3 regions of the Neomoorella thermoacetica genome follow, and region 3 is predicted to be linked to each of the others. Evidence: riboswitches for the same ligand, from Rfam matches in the RefSeq annotation. Region 3 holds a riboswitch; each other region holds the start of a gene.
What was found. A riboswitch is a leader RNA that binds a small molecule or an ion and turns the genes downstream of it on or off. The one in region 3 is predicted to bind thiamine pyrophosphate.
Positions count from the first base shown of each region.

Region 1: another riboswitch for thiamine pyrophosphate. It lies ahead of cytX (putative hydroxymethylpyrimidine transporter CytX); the one in region 3 lies ahead of thiC (phosphomethylpyrimidine synthase ThiC).
Region 2: another riboswitch for thiamine pyrophosphate. It lies ahead of thiS (sulfur carrier protein ThiS); the one in region 3 lies ahead of thiC (phosphomethylpyrimidine synthase ThiC).

Region 1 is NZ_CP012369.1:133,369-135,627, forward strand. Features, by position in the region: gene cytX (putative hydroxymethylpyrimidine transporter CytX) at 1-1,016, opposite strand, end outside; TPP riboswitch at 1,130-1,233, opposite strand; gene folK (2-amino-4-hydroxy-6-hydroxymethyldihydropteridine diphosphokinase) at 1,432-1,947, shown strand; gene MOTHE_RS00730 (Rossmann-like and DUF2520 domain-containing protein) at 2,105-2,259, shown strand, end outside.
Region 2 is NZ_CP012369.1:1,589,974-1,592,232, reverse strand. Features, by position in the region: gene thiH (2-iminoacetate synthase ThiH) at 1-34, opposite strand, end outside; gene MOTHE_RS08065 (thiazole synthase) at 48-815, opposite strand; gene thiS (sulfur carrier protein ThiS) at 818-1,018, opposite strand; TPP riboswitch at 1,093-1,192, opposite strand; gene MOTHE_RS08055 (glycosyltransferase family 4 protein) at 1,353-2,259, shown strand, end outside.
Region 3 is NZ_CP012369.1:1,342,562-1,344,820, reverse strand. Features, by position in the region: gene thiC (phosphomethylpyrimidine synthase ThiC) at 1-1,173, opposite strand, end outside; TPP riboswitch at 1,236-1,338, opposite strand; gene MOTHE_RS13465 (LuxR C-terminal-related transcriptional regulator) at 1,431-1,724, shown strand; gene MOTHE_RS13460 (hypothetical protein) at 1,791-2,259, shown strand, end outside.

The sequences.
Region 1 (2,259 bases), 1.2 Mb from region 3:
ATGCCGAAGAGGGGGCAGAAGGCGCCGCCGATGAGGAGCAGGAAGTTTTCATAAGCCTCCATGGGGAAGAGGAGGGCTATCAGGGTTCCGGCGAGGCCGGCGGCGATGGTCGTATGTCTTTCATCCCAGCCGCTGAAGAGGTCCAGGCTGGAAATGGCCGCCGAGTAGACATCCATAAAGGTCGTCGTTACAGTAGAAAAGAAGATGATATAGAGGGCCGGGAGCCCCAGACCCAACCCCAGCATCATGGGTATGGGGTCGGCGCTGCCGGTTAACAGGGTGGCCCCCAGGCCCAGGATGTACATCCAGCTGCTGGCCAGGAAGTATCCCAGCCAGCTACCGGCAAAGCTGCTGCCGTTATCCCGGGCAAAACGGCTGTAATCGGCGGCAAGGGGCAGCCAGGAGAGGGGCATGGCAATTACCAGATCCGTAGCCAGGCCGAAACCCAGGGTGCCGTCGCCGGTTGTCGCCAGGAGCCGTCTTAAACCCTGCCCCTGGAAGACGACATAAGTCATGTACAGGCACAGGAGGATCAGCAGGCTGGTTACCAGTTTTTGCAGCTTGGGCCAGGAATGGCGGCCGGCCCAGGCCCAGGCAGTGGTGGCCAGGCCGATGACGATGGTCCAGAGCTGCAGGTGGGAAGAACCCAGGTAATGCTGGCCCAGACTGTCGGCGGCCCGGGCGGCGACGATGAGCATGATGGCCGTCCAGCCGATAAGCTGGAGGATGTTGAGTAACGCTCCCAGGTAAGAGCCGCGGATTCCAAAGGCCGGACGGGTGGAGACCATGGCTGGTATACCATAGTTGCTGCCAATAAGGCCCCCGGCGGCAAAAAGACTATTGCCGATCAGGTGCCCCACCAGGATGGCCAGGACACCTGCGCCGAATCCCAGGGGGGCCAGGAAACCGCCGGCCATTACCTCGGCCAGGGAGATGCCGGCCCCGGCCCATAGCAAGAAAAAGTCCAGGCCGCTCATGGTCCTTTCACCTGGGGGGATGGGGGTGATGTTATTCACGATGATCACTCCTTAAAAAAATTGGTAGCAGGGGCTGCACGCCTCGTCTTTCTACAGGCAAAAAAATTACCGGCGTAGAGCCGGCTGCTGGACGGGTCACCTCCGGGATGGGGGTGGTGCCAGCGACCGTTCCCTACGGTGGCATTACCCACATCAGGTTCCGGGGTTTGGGGCTTACCCCATCTCAGCTTAAATTAAAGCTCCCCCACGGTCGCTCCTAAATTTTATAACTATTTTAACACCTGTAATTCTCCCGAGTCAAGGCCGCCGTTAGCAGGATATGCCGGTTCAATGTCGAAAAAAATTATACATATTTCCTTTTATTACGGACCCTTTAGACCATGCAGGGTCGCAACATAATGGGGATATGCTACTGGCAGAGGGCCGCGGCAACCTGTAGAGCGGAGATGATAAAATGCCCCTCGACGAAGGCAACTGTGAGCTGGCATACCTGGGTCTGGGTTCCAACCTGGGAAACCGGGAAGAAAATCTAAAGCAGGCCGTTGCTCTCCTCGATGCCATTGTTGGCATCGAGGTTGAACGGCTCTCATCCTGGTATGAAACAGCTCCAGTGGGTAAGATTGACCAGGGATGGTTTTTAAACGGTGTTGCCCGGATCAAGACCACCATGCCAGCTCGGGAACTGCTGCGGGCCGTCATGGCGGTGGAACAACGCCTGGGACGGGTGCGGCGGGAACGCTGGGGACCGCGGACCATCGATATTGATATCCTGCTCTATGATGATATCAAGGTGACCGAACCGGACCTGGAGATACCCCATCCCCGAATGCTGGAACGGGCCTTTGTCTTGATACCCCTGGCGGAAATAGCTCCCGACCTTCTCCTGCCAGACGGCCGGCGGGCGGCGGATGCCGCCCGGGAGGGCTTCCCCGGCCAGGAAGTATTGCCGTATAAGGGTACCAGGTGCTAAAATAAAGGCGGGCGCTACCACCTGTGGAGCGCACCGGAGGCTACTTTAAATTTAATTACATCCAGGCCGCTTGGATCTCCAGGGACCGAGACGGGTGCAAGGGAATAATAGCTTCCGGCAGCCTGTCGGGAGCTTTTTTGTTTAGCTAGGAGGGGTGATGATGCGCGTCGGTATCATCGGGGCCGGAGCCGTCGGTACGGGAATGGGCCTGCTGTTGAGCCGGCGTGGTTACACCATCGCCGGCGTGTCCAGCCGGACCATGGCTTCAGCTGAACGGGCGGCAGCCAGGTTAAACTGCCCTGCCTTTGCCGA
Region 2 (2,259 bases), 250 kb from region 3:
CCTCATACTGCTTGTAGACGTCGTAAAAACCCATCACTCCTGCCTCCCTAAACCAAAAATCCCGTCAATGGCGACGAAGCCTCGGCATACTCCCTGGTAGGAGCAAGTCCTGCCAGGTAGGCCATCCTGCCGGCCTCTACCGCCATACTGAAGGCCCGGGCCATGGCGACGGGGTCCCTGGCGGTGGCAATAGCCGTATTTACCAGCACCGCCGCTGCGCCCATCTCCATAGCCTCCATCGCCTCGGATGGTTTGCCTATGCCGGCGTCTACTATAATCGGCAGGTCGATCTCTTCTATTAAAATCCGGATCATCTCCCTGGTCTTGAGGCCCCGGTTGGAACCTATGGGAGCTCCCAGGGGCATTATGGCCGCCGCGCCGGCTTCCTTTAAGCGTTTGGCTACCATCAAATCGGGGTTCATGTAGGGAAGCACCACAAAGCCTTCCTTGGCGAGGATCTCGGTGGCTTTCACGGTCTCATAGTTGTCCGGCAGAAGGTAGCGCTGATCGGTCACCACTTCTATCTTGACCCAGTTGCCGCAGCCGGCGGCCCTGGCGATCCTGGCTATTTTTACCGCTTCCTCGGCGGTCCTGGCGCCGGAGGTGTTGGGCATCAAGACGCAGCCTGCGGGGATGAATTTGAGCTCGCTTTCCTGGGGATTGTCGAGGTCTACCCTCCTTAAGGCCACGGTGACCACCTGGGCGCCTGATTGACTCACGGCCTGTCCCATTATCTCGTGGCTGGCAAATTTGCCGGTGCCGATAAACAGCCTGCTTGTTAAGGCCTTATCGCCGATAATCAATTCATCCGCCAATTTTATCCTCCTCCAACGATTCTAATTACTTCCACCTGGTCCTGTTCTTTGATCACAAAATCAGGCCATAGCTCCCTCTTTACCACCTCGGAGTTTACGACTACTATGACGGCCCCGGGAGTTATTTTTTTAGAGTTTAGCAATTGCTCTATAGTTACGCTGGTGGGCACGTCTTCCTCCCTTCCGTTTAAAAGGACTTTCATGCACTATCCCCCTTTCTTAACAAAAATCGGAGCTCCCATCTGCCGAACTCGGTGGAAGCTCCGAATTAGTTCGCACCCAATCATCATTACTTCCCTACGGTGGCATTACCCACATCAGGTTCAAAGGGTTAGGCGTTTAGCCCTCTCAGCCTTGCGGCACCCCTGCTTATGTTTAATTTTACTATAATATTACTACCTGATTCCTGTTTTGTAAAGGTATACCCCCTGAAATATAATTGTATTTTGAAAATGCCAGTTAGTTTTTTACTCACCCCGTAGAGGGATAAAGCATAAAAATAGGAGAGCCACTAAAACTACGGGGGACTGGTCCGTTTTGGAAAGGGAGATAGCGATTTTCACCCCCAACCTGTTAGACTGGGAGGGGAAGAAACCGGTAATCGGCGGCCTGGAAAGGTATATCCGCGCCCTGGCCGAACTCCTGACAGATATGGGCTATGCGGTATCCTTTCACCAGAACGCACACCGGGATTTCCAGATTACTTACCTGGGGTGGCCGGTATACGGCTACCAGGCCGATCCCCAGCATTTAAATGTAACCATAGAGCGTATAGAGAAAAGCGTCCCCGGGAGGGTTTTATATTCCTCCATCCTGCAGCAGGTCTATTACCGCCCCGGCTCTATCTGCATCTCCCACGGCGTCTGGTGGGAACTGCCGGGATCCAGCCCTGCTCTGGCCCGGGCTGCCTATGAAAACCACGTAGCCGCCGCCCTTTTCCAGGCCAGCTTGATAATATCCTGCGACTATAATTTCCTGAATGTCGCCCGGGCCATCTATCCCGACCTGGCCGGCCGCAAGATCCAGGTGATCCCTAACTTTGTCGACCTGGAGCGTTTTTACCCTCGGGAGGGTAGCAGCAGGAAAGGGATACGCGTCCTTTACCCGCGCCGTCTGTCCCGCGAAAGGGGTTTTGACCTTTTGCAGGCAGTTATCCCGTCTTTACTGGCTGCCTACCCCGAGCTGGAGTTCCAGTTCGCCATCGACACCAATACCCCCCGCTACCTGGAGGCTTTCCACGCCTGGCGGCAGGGGGAAGCCCACAACGAGCGCCTTCTTTACTGTCATCCCGATTTTGATGCCATGCCCGGCGTTTACGCTGATGCGGACATAGTTGTCATTCCGACTATTTATTCCGAGGGCACCAGCTTCTCCTGCCTGGAGGCCATGGCCATGGGCAAAGCCATCATTGCCACCAATGTCGGCGGCCTGACCAACCTTATTA
Region 3 (2,259 bases):
CGGGTCCAGGGCCAGCTCTATTTGGCGCTGCCAGTCCAGGGCCTTGCGGGCGCGGGCCATCTCCCGGTCCCATTCCCAGGCCCCGGGAAGGCCTTTGGCCAGGTCGGCGGCATGGCCGGCAATGCGGGCGGCGATCACTCCTTCCCGCACATCGGCCAGGGTGGGCAGGCCCAGATGTTCGGCCGGGGTAACGTAGCAGATAAAATCGGCCCCGGCAGCAGCCGCCAGGGCGCCGCCGATGGCGGCAGTAAGGTGATCGTATCCCGGCGCGACGTCAGTGACCAGGGGTCCCAGGACGTAGAAGGGCGCTTCGTGGCAAAGGCGTTTCTCCAGGAGGATATTAGCCTGGATCTGGTTTAAGGGTACGTGTCCGGGTCCTTCCACCATGGCCTGGACACCGGCTTCCCGGGCGCGATCCACCAGCTCTCCCAGGATAATCAACTCCTGGATCTGGGCCCGGTCGGTGGCGTCAGCCAGGCAACCCGGCCGCAGGCCGTCGCCCAGGCTTAAGGTGACATCATAGCGCCGGGCGATCTCCAGCAGGCGGTCGTAATGGGCGTAGAGGGGATTCTCCTGTTCATTATGGAGCATCCAGCCTGTCAGGAAAGATCCGCCCCGACTGACGATATCCGCCAGGCGGCCCTCGCGGCGCAGGCGCTCAACTACCTCCATGGTGACACCGCAGTGAACGGTAATAAAATCAACACCGTCTTCAGCCTGCATTTCGATAACCCGGAAGAGGTCGTCAACGGTCATTTTTACCAGAGCGCCGTATTTCTCCTGGGCCTCCACCGTAGCCTGGTAAATGGGCACAGTCCCGACGGTCGCCGGCGAGCGGGCAATGACCTGGCGCCGGCATTCGTTAATGTCACCGCCGGTGCTTAGATCCATGACGGCATCAGCCCCGGCGTCCAGGGCCACCTGGAGCTTCTCCAACTCGGCGGCGATATCCGGGTAGTCCGTGGAGGTACCCAGGTTGGCGTTAACCTTGGTCCTTAACCCCCTGCCAATACCGCATGGCTGGAGTTTATGGTGATTCTTATTGACCGGTATCACCACCCGGCCGGCGGCTACCTCTGCCATTAGGTCCTCTACACGCACCTTCTCCCGGGCCGCCACCTGTTCCATCGCCCGCGTCACCTGGCCCACCTGGGCTGCTTCCAGTTGCGTCATTGACCTCATCCTCCTTAAATCCTGGTATAAAAAATCACCTGCGGCAAGCAGGTGATCTCCGGCAACTTCGGTCCCCACTTCCCTACGCTGGTATGACCCAGATCAGGTTCCAAGGGTTAGTGCTGCGGCACTTCTCAGCCCCTAAGGGCACCCCCGGGGTAACTATTGGGTTTTTATAAATAACTATTCTCCTTTTACCAGTATGTTTCCTGCCGGGTAGATGGTTTTTTTCTTCGACCGTTATTTGCAGCAAATTTTTGACAAGGATCTTCCAGGATCGGCAGCGAATGCATACAACGACGTCGCTGTACTATCAGACGCCGCCAGCCAACCTTTCCGGAGGAGTGGGCAAAGTGGTCAAAGAAAGAATCGATGCTCGCCTGACGCTCTCACGCCTGGAACTGCAGATAGCCCTCCTGGCCCGGGCCGGTCTGAAACGCTGGGAGATCGCTACCGTCCTCGGCATCCAGCAGGGTACTGTTAAATCACAGCTGGAAAGGGTGACCGCCAAGCTTGGCCCAACCTGGAAGGAACGGAAGGATGTCCTCTGACCGGAACTGGAACCGGAAGTCCACCAGGCTGTCCTGGTCTTGCAGGGGCCGGAGGCCGGAAACCCTATGGAAGAAGCCCTCCTCGAAGCCGCACCTGCCTTGCCTGCCCTGGGCCTACGGGCTGCCAGGACTTCTCCGGTCGTCAGGACTGACGGTGGGGCAACCCCCGAGGGGATAACCCCGGAAGGGGCAACTATGGATCTGGTAGAACCTATGGATTTTAGTTCGGCGCGGCGGGCCCTGGAAGGCGAACTCACCCCCGGCGAGGCAGCCATCCTCCAGCTCGAGGGCCTGCCTTCGCCAAAGGGCCAGGCCTTTCTGAGGCAAGCCAGGTCTACCCAGTGGCAATTGCTTCTCCTGGGAGAATGTCGCTCCCTGTACGTCAGTGCCGGTGCCCGCTTCTGGTTAAAACCGGCCCTGGCTGTACTCAGCGATAACCGGCAGATTCGTTTCCTCCAGAGCGACAACAGCGATGAACCCTACCGGCCCTGGTGGTTGCCCTATACCACCAGCGGCCGTGCCCGGGGCACCAACG